3 regions of the Marinobacter sp. MIT930201 genome follow, and region 2 is predicted to be linked to each of the others. Evidence: predicted binding sites of a transcription regulator. Region 2 holds the regulator's gene; each other region holds the start of a gene.

Region 1 (4,198 bases), 720 kb from region 2:
AGGTTGTACGGCAATCACTGTGAAGCTATTGGAGGCATACCTTGAAAATCCGTCAGGGCTTCGAAGAAAAATCCCGTCTCGGTCGGTTGCTGATAAACCGGGGATACCTTTCCGAAATTCAGTTGGAAGAGGGCTTGCGCCTACAGCATGAGACCGGTCAGCGGCTCGGCGAGGTGTTTATACAGTCCGGCTGGATTACCGAGCGCGAGTTGCATCGGGTTCTCAAGCACCAATCCCGTTACCGCAACGCGGCTGCACTGGTCACCATGGCGGTATTGCCTTTTCAGCCATTGGTCAGTTTTGCCGCTGGCAGCACCACGAATGATTCACGAGACGTTACGGACGCCGCGCAATTGTACGAGCGTGCCGGTTTGGCGCCGCTTAATGATGACGAGATGGCCGGCGTGTCGGGGCAGGGTGATCAATCCTTGTTGGATCGTATCGCCACGGTATCTGCCATGACCGGAAGTAACGACGGGACAGGAGAGGTTGATCCGGATGTCATCGAAGGCCTGAAACTAACAGCGAACATTTTCGTGCCGGTGCTGAACTTCCTGGATTCTGATCTTACGATATCCGGTGTGCATTATCGGGATGATGTTCCCCGTTACACGGTTCGTGACGATGGCGGACTCACCCTGGCGTTCCCGGAAAGGATCGAACAGATCCGCATGGACAATATACGGGTCAGCGGCAGTCAGGGACCGTCCATGGGGAACATTGCACTCGACAATATCCGCTTCCATCCCGATTCACAGATGACGATCTATACTCGCTGATGGGATGCGTTGGGCTCCGACGTTTGCGGAGCCCAGAAGCCGTCAGGCGCTCGCCAGAACGGTACGGTGTGATACGGCCTTTTGCTCGCCCTGAGCACCGTAGAGGGTCTGGTGCCCGGAAACGCCGCGGAATATATCAGTAAGACGTGAAAGGCGCTTCTGAAGGTGACTGACAACCCGCCCATTATTGCTATTCAACTGGTGACAGGTCTTAAGGCGTTCGTCGGCCTCCCGCCACAAGTCGTAAACATCTGACAGGCCGGCGCTGAGAATAAACCGTGAGGGTGCTCCGTTTTCAGGTCGAAACCCCATCGACACCAGAAGGCGGATTTTGAGTTTGGCCCGTTCACGAATCTGACCCAACAGAGTGTTTTTCTCGCCAGTCAGTGATTCGAGTTTACGGATATCAGATGTGGAAAGGCAGGCTTTTTCCTGCTGCAGGACATCCGCCAGGGATTCGAGTTGACGGATATCCTGAGATAAAAGGTCTTTCAGTTCATCAATTGCGGCCATGATCTACTCACCCGAAAATGCTTTCATCCATCTCAAGCATTTTCTGGGCCAGTTTCTCTGCATCAACCTTGTAGGAGCCGCTTTCAAGGGCAGAGCGGATCTGCTCGATACGGTCATCGTCCATTTCCGGATAACTGCCGAGCTTTTGTTCGAGCTGTTTCAGGTTCTTCGCCTGGCTGCTCAAATTGACATTTTCACCACGGGCGCCTTGCGCCTGGGTCTTTGCCTGCTCAGCTGTAGAGGGCTGAGTGCTCTGGGTAGCGGAAGATTTATCGGCCGTGGTTTTCTGGGTGTTGACCTGGCCTGGGCCTATTCCATTAAAGTCAACTGACATAACGTTACCTGCTTAACTGGTCGGCCGCGTTGGGCGGCTCCAAAATTTCATACCTGTCTATCGGCATGGCCTGACGTTTCTTTAGCGATTTTTGCAAGAGTTAAATGACACTCTTGTCATCTTTCCAAAAAACCGGCAACAGATTGCCGTTTCCGGTGAATCAATGCCGGGAACGAGGTTACATGGGAATCTCGACATGCCCGGGAGCAGTCACACGGGCACGCACGGTGCGGGAGGACGAGAGGTTCTCAACCAGAACCTGTTCTCCAATCCCGGCACTAGCCAGGGCCTTACCCCTTGAGTTTACCGAAAAATTTCCGCTGCGGGCGCTGATGATAACATGGTCTCCGCGTTCGATCGCTGCCGGAGCCAGCACCAAATCCGGTGTAAATACGGTACCGGCGTTCACGCCGCGGCGCATTTCCATGCCCATTAACTGGTCGACATTGGTTATTGCGCCCCGTCGAATCGAATTCACCACCACGTTATCCGACTGTATTGCCGCTTTTGTCAGTCGTTCGCCGCGCCCCAGGGGGCGGGCGGCGACCATGGCTTCACCGGTTATCGTGACGGATACCGGAAGGAACATGCGCCAGGGGCGCTCGCCCTCGCAGGAAACCAGTAGCGAGGGTTGGGTGGTTCTCCAGGGGTCGCCGCTGAACGATACGCTGAGTGGGGTATCACAGGTTGCGAGCGAGAGGCGTGCGTCGAGTTGGCCAGTATCGTGGGAAACCGTAAAGCCTTCGTTTGCCTGAGCCTCTGAAAATGCCTCCAGAAATTGTTCCGCGCTGCTTTGAATTTGTTCGGCCGTGGTCGTGGAGGCCATTGCCGGGCCGGCTGTTACGGCGAATAACAATATGATGGCGAAATTGGTAATGCGCATACGCGGCAGTTTGTCCTATGCTGTCATTAACCGGGTAAAGCCCCGAGTTCAGGAATATCCTAATGATTTCCGGATTCGGCCGTTAAGCCTATCGAGTGAGTCAATAAACCGGCACATAGCCGGTTCCACGCGACTTTCTAGAATAACGCAGCAAGATGCGTGCCGGCAGCAAGACGTTTCGAGTGGGAGATATAAACGATGGCAGGGGTATTGGACAGTGTAAATCAGCGCACCCAGCTGGTGGGCCAGAATCGTCTGGAGCTTCTGTTATTTCGCCTTCGTGGCCGGCAGATGTACGGCATCAACGTCTTCAAGGTCAAGGAAGTGTTGCAGTGCCCCAGGCTGTCGTCGTTGCCGAACAGTCGCCCTATGGTTCGGGGCGTGGCCCATATTCGTGGCGAGACCATCCCTATCATTGACCTTGGTATGTCAATCCGGCTTCCCGGTATTCCCAAGGAAGAGATGGCCACCAGCTTCGTGATCATTACTGAGTACAACCGAAAAACCCAGGGTTTCCTGGTGGCTGGTGTCGACCGCATCGTGAATATGAACTGGGAAGACATCCTGCCGCCACCCAAGGGGGCGGGCAAAGACGTTTACCTGACAGCGGTAACGCACTTTGAAGACAAGCTGATTGAGATTATCGATGTTGAAAAGATCCTGTCTGAAGTGTCGCCGTTTGAGGAAGATGTCACCGAAGACGTTCGCAACCGCAGTTCAGAGCGGGTGCCCGGTCATCTGCCAGTGCTTGTCGTGGATGATTCCGCAGTGGCCCGACGTCAGATCGAGCGTTGCCTCACGGCTATCGGTATGGAAGTGGTGACAAAAAATGATGGCAAGCAGGCCTTGGATTACCTAAAAGAAGTTACGGCAGATGGCTCTCGCGCCATCGATCACCTGTGTTTGATCATATCCGATGTCGAAATGCCGGAAATGGACGGGTACACTCTGGTCACCAAGTGTAAAAATGAGCCTGCAATCAAGGATGTATTTATCATGCTGCACACGTCCCTGAGTGGCGTGTTCAACAAGGCGATGGTGCAGAAGGTAGGCGCTGACGATTTTATGGCTAAGTTCAGCCCCGATGAGTTGGCTGAAAGGGTCATGGAGATTGTTGACCGCGAGCAGTGACGCTCCTCCGTTACTCCCGACTCACTCGATAATGAGATCCAATGAAAGCTGAAATAACGCCACAGGAATACGAGGCCTTTAAATCATTCCTGCAGGATGCGTGTGGCATTTTGCTCGGGGAGAACAAGCAGTATCTGGTAAAAAGCCGTTTACGGCGGATCATGGAAGAGAACAAGCTAAGTACCCTGGGTGATCTGCTGGATCGCGTGAAGCGAACCGGACGTAGCAGTTTGAAGGAAGTCGTGATCGACGCGATGACGACGAATGAAACCCTCTGGTTTCGGGACAATCACCCGTTCCGCATCCTGCAGGAAAAGCTGCTGCCGGAATTCGGCGACAGAAAATCAGCGCAGTCACTTCGTATCTGGTCTGCAGCCTGTTCGACAGGCCAGGAGCCCTATTCGGTAGCGATGATTATTGAAGAATTTCGTCGCCAGCGGCCGGGTAGGCTGCGGGATGTGAAGATCACCGCCACCGACATCTCCAAAAGCGTTCTAGAGGTTGCGCGCCGTGGCGAGTACGAAATGATCGCCATTGGCCGGGGCCTGTCACCCGAGC
Region 2 (4,198 bases):
AGCAGAGGCTGTCTGAGAGGTTGCAGGAGTTTGGTCTCGGGCTGGAGCTCGCCAACTCTCTGTCCCGGCGCCACCGCGCAGGCCGGCTTGAGGATGGCTGGAAGCAGTCTCTGAAAATGCTGGCCGCCGGTGTGAAGACCGCGCGTACTGAATGGGCGGATGAGGGCGGTGTCTACGCCCTGGTGGGCCCAACCGGGTCCGGCAAGACGACGACCATCGGCAAGCTGGCCGCGCACTATGTGCTGCGCCACGGCGCCGACTCTCTGGCGCTGGTCACCACCGATCGCTATCGGGTCGCGGCCCATGAGCAACTATTCGTGTTCGGGCGCATACTGAACGTTCCGGTTCGGGTTGTGGACGAAACCCATTCCCTGGACGACATACTGGACGAACTGTCGGACCGGCACCTGGTGTTGATTGATACCGCTGGCCTGACCAGCACCGACAAGGGCTACGAGGAGCAGCTTATGGAGCTGGCTCGCAGTCACCATCGGATTCGAACCCATCTGGTGGTTTCGGCAACCAGTCAGCCGCGCATCATGAAATCCGTTTGGCATTGCTATAAGATGGCAAATCTTACGGGTTGTGTGATGACCAAAATCGATGAAGCACTGACCCTGGGTGAATCGCTGGGATTCGTCATGGAAACGGGATTGCCGGTGGCGTATTACACCGACGGGCAGAAAATCCCGGAAGACCTGCACCACGCTGAGTCCATTCCGCTGGTGCGGTTGGCCGTGGAGAGGCTGAAGAAACTCCAGCAGCAACAGGCAGTCGCTGTTTAAAAACAACACAGCCTGCGGTTAAACGCGGCAAGAGATCAGAGTCAGTATGAGCAAACCACATCCGGTACAGGTGATTGCCGTTTCCGGCGGGAAAGGGGGCGTTGGCAAGAGCAACGTATCAGTGAACCTTGGCATCGCCCTAGCACAAATGGGACGGCGGGTGGTGCTGCTCGATGCCGACCTGGGCCTTGCCAACATTGACGTTCTGCTTGGCATTACCGCCAATCGTAATATCCAGGACGTCATCGCCGGGGAATGTGACCTTCGGGATGTGTTGGTCAACGGCCCCGGTGGCATCAAAATCGTGCCCGCGTCCTCAGGTACCCAACGCATGACCCAGCTTTCCAATCTGGAGCACGCTGGCCTGATCAACGCGTTCAGCGAACTGGGTGACCAGATCGATGTGCTGATCGTTGATACCGCTGCGGGTATTTCCGAATCGGTGGTCAGTTTCCTCCGAGCCTCACAGGAACTATTACTGGTTGTCTGTGATGAACCTACCTCTATCACCGATGCCTACGCCCTTATAAAGCTTATGAATCGGGATTACGGCACCAACCGCTTCCGTATACTGGCCAATCAGGTCAGGAATGAGCAGGAAGGTCGCCATCTGTTTGAAAAACTGACCCGGGTTACCGAGCGCTTTCTTGATGTGGCACTACAATATGTGGGTATGGTGCCGTATGACGAGGCCGTAAAAAAAGCGGTACAGCGCCAGCGTGCCGTGCTGGACGCCTATCCGCGGGCAAAAGCATCGTTGGCGATCAAGAGCCTCGCGGAGAAAGTGGATAGCTGGCCGCTGCCATCATCGCCCCGGGGACATCTGGAATTCTTTGTGGAGCGGCTCGTCGAAGTCTGATTTTGATCCTGTCACTGAATAGCCGGATACATGACATTGGCGAAAGAACTTGGAACCTACAACCGGACGGGTACACGAGGACCTTCCCAGCTCGTTGAGGAGCAGGCCCCGCTGGTCAAAAAAATAGCGCTTCACCTCATGGCGCGGCTGCCGGCATCTGTCCAACTGGATGACCTTATGCAGGCAGGCATGATTGGCTTGTTGGAAGCTGCACAGCGATACAGTTCCGACAAGGGGGCTACCTTTGAGACATACGCCGGGATCCGGATTCGCGGAGCCATGGTAGATGAAATTCGCAAAGGTGACTGGGTACCCCGATCCGTCCACAGGAACTCCCGCCGCATTGCCAAAGCCATCAAGGCTGTCGAGGACCGCCTGGGTCGGGAAGCTCAAGACTCGGAAGTAGCCGAGGAGCTGGGGCTGGACCTCGACGAATACTATTCCTCCCTGAGCGATGCTAACAGTGGCCGACTTTTTAGCCTGGATGAGCTCAATGAATCCGGCGAGCTGCCGATAGAAGAAACAGAGGACAGTGATAACCCGTTGGATGGCTTGGCGTCCGACAACTTCCGGAAGAGCCTGGCAGCTGCGATTGGTGACCTGCCCGAGCGAGAAAAGCTGGTGCTCAGCCTTTACTATCAGGAAGAATTGAACCTGAAGGAAATTGGTGCTGTGTTGGGTGTCAGTGAAAGCCGGGTCAGCCAGATTCACAGCCAGGCCGCGCTCCGTCTGCGGGGGCGTCTTACTGGTTGGCAGAGCTGAACAGGCCGCCAGTCCCATTGAACGGCGTTACCAGGCATTCTTTACTGTAGCCTTTTGGTAACCGGTGCTTTACAACCGGCTCAAAGGCCACACAATAAGCGGTTAAACTACCGGCCTGCTAGACTGTGAGCCGGAAGCCAAAAACGAATTCCGGGCGTTTTTAACTGGAGGTCCCATTGGACAAGAACATGAAAATCCTGATTGTGGATGACTTCTCCACAATGCGACGGATCATTAAGAACCTGCTTCGCGATCTCGGTTTTACCAACACTGACGAAGCAGACGACGGCAATACAGCACTGCCTATGCTCAGGAGCGGCAAATACGATTTTCTGGTAACCGACTGGAATATGCCAGGGATGTCCGGACTCGATCTGCTCAAGGAAGTCCGTGCCGATGACAGCCTGAAAACACTGCCTGTGCTCATGGTGACCGCCGAGGCGAAGCGCGACCAGATTGTCGCTGCTGCGCAGGCCGGTGTGAACGGCTACGTGGTCAAGCCCTTCACGGCAGCCGTACTCAAGGAGAAGATTGAGAAGATCTTCGAACGCATCCAGTAATTCAGAGGTCGGACGGCTCCCATGAGCAATAGAAAAAAAGACCCACAGGGGCTCGACCCGGAGGTCACGGAGAAACTCCGCAGCCAGGCGGCCGAGTTGGTTGAACAGGTCAACGCCGGGGACTATGGCCGCGCGATGACGCTGATCAATGAATTGAGCGAGGTGAGGGACCAGAGCCTGTATCGGGAAGTCGGCCGCTTGACCCGCAGCCTCCACGAGGCGATCCGCAATTTCCAGATCGATCCCCGTAACGCCGAACAGTCAGAAGCTCTGTCGAAGATGACCGATGCGTCGGATCGCCTTGAGTACGTGGTTCAGATGACCGGTAAAGCAGCCAATCGGACCATGGATCTGGTTGAGGAGGCTATGCCCAAGGCCAGCGCACTCCGCGACGAGGCCGCCGAGCTGAGAGACCAGTGGCAGAAACTGCGTCGCCGCGAGATGGCGCCGGCTGAATTTCGTGAGCTCTATGCCCGTATCGACACGTTTTTCGTGACCCTGAATACCGATGCCGGGGCGATGTACGACAACTTGTCGGAAATTCTTCTGGCCCAGGATTTCCAGGACCTCACTGGGCAGGTGATCCAAAAGGTCACCACTCTGGTTAAAGAGGTGGAAGAGCATCTGTTGAGCCTGGTAGTGATGGCGAGTCATGTGGACCAGATGACCGGCACCGTGCATGAACTGGAAGAGCGGGAAAAGATATCGGCGGAACAGGGTGTTGGTCCACAGATCAAGGCCGAAGAACGCGAAGACGTAGTATCGGGACAGGACGATGTTGATGATCTTCTGTCCAGTCTCGGTTTCTGAGTAAGAGAGGGTAACGCATGGCGCTTGATGCCGATGAAGAGATCCTGCAGGACTTCCTTGTTGAGGCAGGCGAGATACTCGAAAAGCTGTCGGAGCAACTGGTCGACCTGGAACAAAACCCGGACGACAGCGATCTGCTCAACGCCATCTTCCGAGGCTTTCACACCGTAAAAGGCGGCGCTGGGTTTCTGCAACTCGATGCCCTGGTGAACTGCTGTCATTCCGCGGAGAACGTCTTCGATATCCTGCGCAACCACAAGCGCAAGGTAGACTCGGAACTGATGGACGTGGTGCTGGAAGCCCTGGATCACGTCAATGCCATGTTTGAACAGGTTCGCCACCACGAGGAACCGACGCCAGCTCCCGAGGAACTGATTGCCGCTCTGGACGCATTGGCGCAGCCGGCAGGGGAGTCGTCGCCA
Region 3 (4,198 bases), 980 kb from region 2:
CAGTGAGCGCTGGGATGAGGCATGTGACCTTACCCGGCAGCTCGTATGGAGTGTTGATCCCAGGCCCATCAACGACAACACTCGCAGCGAGCTGCTGCGGTCGATTCCGGGAATCGTGGACGGTCTGAGAAACGCCCTACAGGAAATTTCGTGGGACCCGTTTGCCACCGACGCCGCCATAAGAGACCTTGAACTGGCCCACGTGGACGTGTTCCAGCGCCTTGTCACCACAACCCGCCCTGCTGTGGCGCCCGAACCTGAACCTCAGGCTGCGCCCCAAAAGGTGGAGGCGGAACCGTCTGTGGTCTCCAGGGATATGTCGGATACCGAGTCCAAACCTCCAGAGAAAGTGGAGCGAACGACTGAGGGCGTAATGGCAGGCGCCTCCGAGCCCTCGGATGCCACCACGTCTGTATCTGCTAGCCCCGTGCCAAGCCCTGAAGAGCCGGCCGCAGAGGAATTGGCCGGGAGCTCCGGCGCAAATGTCGAGCTTCAATGGCTGGAGCGGGCTGATGGCCTTCGTGTTGGCTCCTGGGTTGAGCTGACCCGTGATGGCAACAAAACACGCTGCAAGCTGGCCGCGTTTATCAAGGCGACGGGCAAGTACATCTTCGTTAATCGCAGTGGTGCCAAGGTGGCGGAATATCAGCGTGAAAACCTCGCACTGGCGCTCGCTGCGGATGAGATCTCCATGTTGGACGACGGCCTGATATTCGACCGGGCGCTGGAATCCATCATCGACAACCTTCGCAGTAGCCGCAAGGACTGATCGTATAGCAAGACCGGAGACTTTGTGCTTCAATCAGGGGCATCAAAGCAACAACGGCGAACGCATCGGTGGTCCGGTCTGTTCGCCCCGGCCTGTTGGAACCACATTGTCTGAAACCATCCCTTCGCGCAACACCATTGACCTGTCGCCACCGGCTGTCGCCGGATTACGGACGACCGGTCGGGTAGCCGGCGCCCGTTGGTGCCCGTCTCCAAATTTTGGCAAACGCCCCGAAGGGGCGGCAATATCCCTGTTGGTTGTTCATAACATCAGCCTTCCTCCCGGGCAGTTCGGAGGCGATGCCATCGAACGGTTTTTCTGCAACCAACTGTCCCCCTCAGAGCACCCCTATTTCGAGACCATCGCCGATATGAAGGTTTCGTCACACCTGCTGATCCGCCGGGATGGCGAATGCCTTCAGTTCGTCAGCTTGTTGGAGCGCGCGTGGCATGCCGGGCGGTCCTGCTTTCAGGGCCTGGAAGAGTGCAACGATTATTCAATCGGCATTGAGCTGGAGGGTGCGGATGACATTCCATACACCGCAGCTCAGTATGAGGTGCTTGCTGACGTGTCAGCACTGATCATGAAATCGTGGCCGGCCATCACGCCAGAGAGGATCACCGGGCACAGCGATATCGCACCCGGTCGCAAAACCGATCCAGGCCCGGCTTTTGACTGGCCCCGATATCGGCAACTGCTTGGTACAGGGCATGGCAACGGAGCGGATAACTGATGGTATTGGTGGTGTTTCTGCTCGCTTACCTGGTGAGACGCAAGCTGGATGCGGCCAACGCCTGGTCTTCTGAGCCGTTGTGGCGTTCCGCGTTTAACCGGGGAGGCGCTGAAAGGTCTGGTAACGAGGCAGGTCTATGGAAGGGGCTGGTTATTATTCTTGTGCCCTCGCTGATTCTGGCCGCCGGGGAGTACTATCTGCACACCATTGGCTGGCGCATGGCCGCGTATCCATTGGAGTTTTTGTTGATGGTGTTGTTGATGGGTGCGCCGGGTTGGCGGGCGCGCCTGGAGGTTTACAGCGAATCCTGGGCCAGGGGCGACATGCAGTCCGCTTGGCATCACGTTATGGATATTTTACCGGCTGAGGAACGGGGCGCGGCAACGTCGCCCGATGAGATGCATCTGGCTTTGTCACGAACGCTGATGGTCAGCGTCTTCGAGCGTTTTTTTCTGGTCGCTTTCTGGTATGCCGTTGGCGGTATTGCGGCTGCCTTCTTTGCGAGGGGAGTTGTCGCGTTAAGGGATCACTGGCCGCAGGTGGCAGCGAGACCAGGGTTTGCCGCGCTGGCGGAGATACTCAATTGGCTTCCCTCACGACTACTGTCCTTCACGTTTGGAGTCGCAGGTGATCTTGCCGGCTGGATGAAAGAAGGAAAACGAAGACTGTTTGATTTTAGCCTCAGAACCAACCAGCTATTGATGGGCGCCGCGAGCGCGGCATTGACGGGCTATGCACTGGACCCGGAACGGTTCTCAAAGATCCATCCGGACGAATGGGCGGGCTTTGGTGGCCGCAGCCTGGAGGCCATCCGGGATTTGCTGAACCGAAGCATGCTGGTCTGGATCTGCATCCTTGCGCTGCTGGTTATTGCCGGTGTGCGCTGATCACGACATTTTGAAAAAATTACATTTTTACGCCGAAAAACACTCAAGTTTGTAGTACTTTAGTCGACAATATAAGCAAATAGAATAAAGTTCCATCCTTTCGATGCTTTCTGTGGGGGTACACGTGAACCAGCTTATCAAGCCTGCAGTAGCGCTGATGAATCGGCTGCCGATGTTCTACAAATTCAGCCTGATCAGTGTGTTGTTCCTGCTTCCCATTATTGCCCTTTCCTGGTTGGTTATCAGTGAACTGAACCGGTCGGTTGATACCATGACCCGGGGCGTGGAGGGATTGGAGCAGCTCGAAAAGGTGGATACGCTGCTGGCAGAGTCCATGGCATACCGGGATTTTCGTGCCCCCGGCAAGATCAAGGATGACAATGAACTGCTCTCACAGTCCGCAGAGTCGTCAGAAACGATTGATAGAATTCTTGAGGAACTGGTTAACACAGAGGCTCGTTTTGATGAGTCCGGTAACTGGTCCCAGCAGGTGGCGATGCTGGTGGAAGAGTGGCAAACACTCAAGTCGACTGACAGTTATCAGGGCAATATCGACCCCCAGTTCAAGTATTATCAGGAGTTTGTCCAGAAAGTGCGGGCGCTCTTGTCCGCGACCATTGAAATTTCCGGCCTGGGGCAGGACGCATCCCGGGAAAACCTGCTGCTTCTGGGGCTTTTGCGTGAGTCGCTGCCGGATGCCCGCAGCATCATTGGCCGGGCCAGGACGTTCGGGACCTTTGCGCTCATCGACGGGCAGGTGGGTTACAACCTCAGTGACGCTCTTAATGAAATCTATGACGAACTGACCAACCGCGCATCACTGCTCGGGCCTGCACTGACCGTATCGATGGACGCATCGCCGACCCTGGAGAAAACGACAGGTGATGCTGTCGAGGGCATTCTCGAGAGTCTGGTGGTTGTGCGTGACGAGCTGGATGCCAACATCATCACGCCCATGCGCCTCGAGTTACCCTGGCGGGATTTCAACCGCACCATCGAAAACCAGCTTGCTCATTACGATGCGCTCAAGGCTGGAATTTTTGACGTCGTTGGCGCAAACCTGAACTCACGTCTGGAGGGCGAGCTGCAGCAACGGCAGTTGATTATTGCCGCATTGGTAATTGTCCTGTTGGTGGTGGTTTACCTCTACGTCGGCTTCTTTATGTCGGTACGCACGGCTATTAATCGTTTCAGCACGGCAGCAAGGTCCGTGGCTGAGGGCGATATGACGACTCACATCCAATTGGATAATCGTGATGAATTGGGTGAACTGACTACCGAGTTCAACAACATGACGGACCGGATTGCCGAATTGATCCGCTCAGTGAGCAGCACTACATCGGACGTCGATCGGCAGGCCACTCGTGTCAACGATACCGCGGCTGCGAACAGTGAGGCCGTTGCGCGGCAGATGGAGGAGTCAGGCCAGATCAACGAAGCCATGAACCAGATGGTGGAAGCGGTCAATGAGGTCACTGAGAGTGCTCATCGCGTGTCTGATAGCGCTGGCGCGGCTGAAGAGGATACCGAGAGAGGCCGCGGAGTGGTTGCGGATACCGTCGCCACCATCAACCGTCTTGCCACCGAAATATCCGGCGCGGTTGATGTCATCAACCGGGTAAACGCCGACAGCGATAACATCAGCCAGGTTCTGGTCGAAATCAAGGCGATTGCGGAGCAGACCAATCTCCTGGCATTGAATGCGGCCATCGAGGCTGCGCGCGCCGGTGAGCAGGGCCGTGGTTTTGCGGTTGTGGCAGACGAAGTACGTTCACTGTCACAGCGTACCCACAAATCGACTGAAGAAAT

Evidence for each region. Region 2 encodes FliA, which starts transcription of late flagellar genes. Its sites were predicted from a motif close to CTAAAGTTTNNNNNNNNNNNGCCGNTAA; they were not measured.
Region 1: flgM (flagellar biosynthesis anti-sigma factor FlgM) is a predicted target of FliA. The motif match lies at 1,684-1,711, and genes of this name have one in related genera.
Region 3: SIC19_RS01565 (methyl-accepting chemotaxis protein) is a predicted target of FliA. The motif match lies at 2,432-2,459, and genes of this name have one in related genera.

The regions. Positions count from the first base shown of each region.
Region 1 covers NZ_CP138916.1:67,168-71,365, reverse strand. The annotation lists gene SIC19_RS00350 (hypothetical protein) at 42-779, shown strand; gene SIC19_RS00345 (flagella synthesis protein FlgN) at 822-1,292, opposite strand; gene flgM (flagellar biosynthesis anti-sigma factor FlgM) at 1,300-1,626, opposite strand; gene flgA (flagellar basal body P-ring formation chaperone FlgA) at 1,805-2,509, opposite strand; gene SIC19_RS00330 (chemotaxis protein CheV) at 2,708-3,640, shown strand; gene SIC19_RS00325 (CheR family methyltransferase) at 3,682-4,198, shown strand, end outside.
Region 2 covers NZ_CP138916.1:3,708,371-3,712,568, forward strand. The annotation lists gene flhF (flagellar biosynthesis protein FlhF) at 1-785, shown strand, start outside; gene SIC19_RS16905 (MinD/ParA family protein) at 832-1,644, shown strand; gene SIC19_RS16910 (RNA polymerase sigma factor FliA) at 1,675-2,406, shown strand; gene cheY (chemotaxis response regulator CheY) at 2,583-2,966, shown strand; gene SIC19_RS16920 (protein phosphatase CheZ) at 2,988-3,776, shown strand; gene SIC19_RS16925 (chemotaxis protein CheA) at 3,794-4,198, shown strand, end outside.
Region 3 covers NZ_CP138916.1:327,081-331,278, reverse strand. The annotation lists gene SIC19_RS01580 (DUF1631 domain-containing protein) at 1-769, shown strand, start outside; gene ampD (1,6-anhydro-N-acetylmuramyl-L-alanine amidase AmpD) at 876-1,502, shown strand; gene SIC19_RS01570 (regulatory signaling modulator protein AmpE) at 1,502-2,389, shown strand; gene SIC19_RS01565 (methyl-accepting chemotaxis protein) at 2,493-4,198, shown strand, end outside.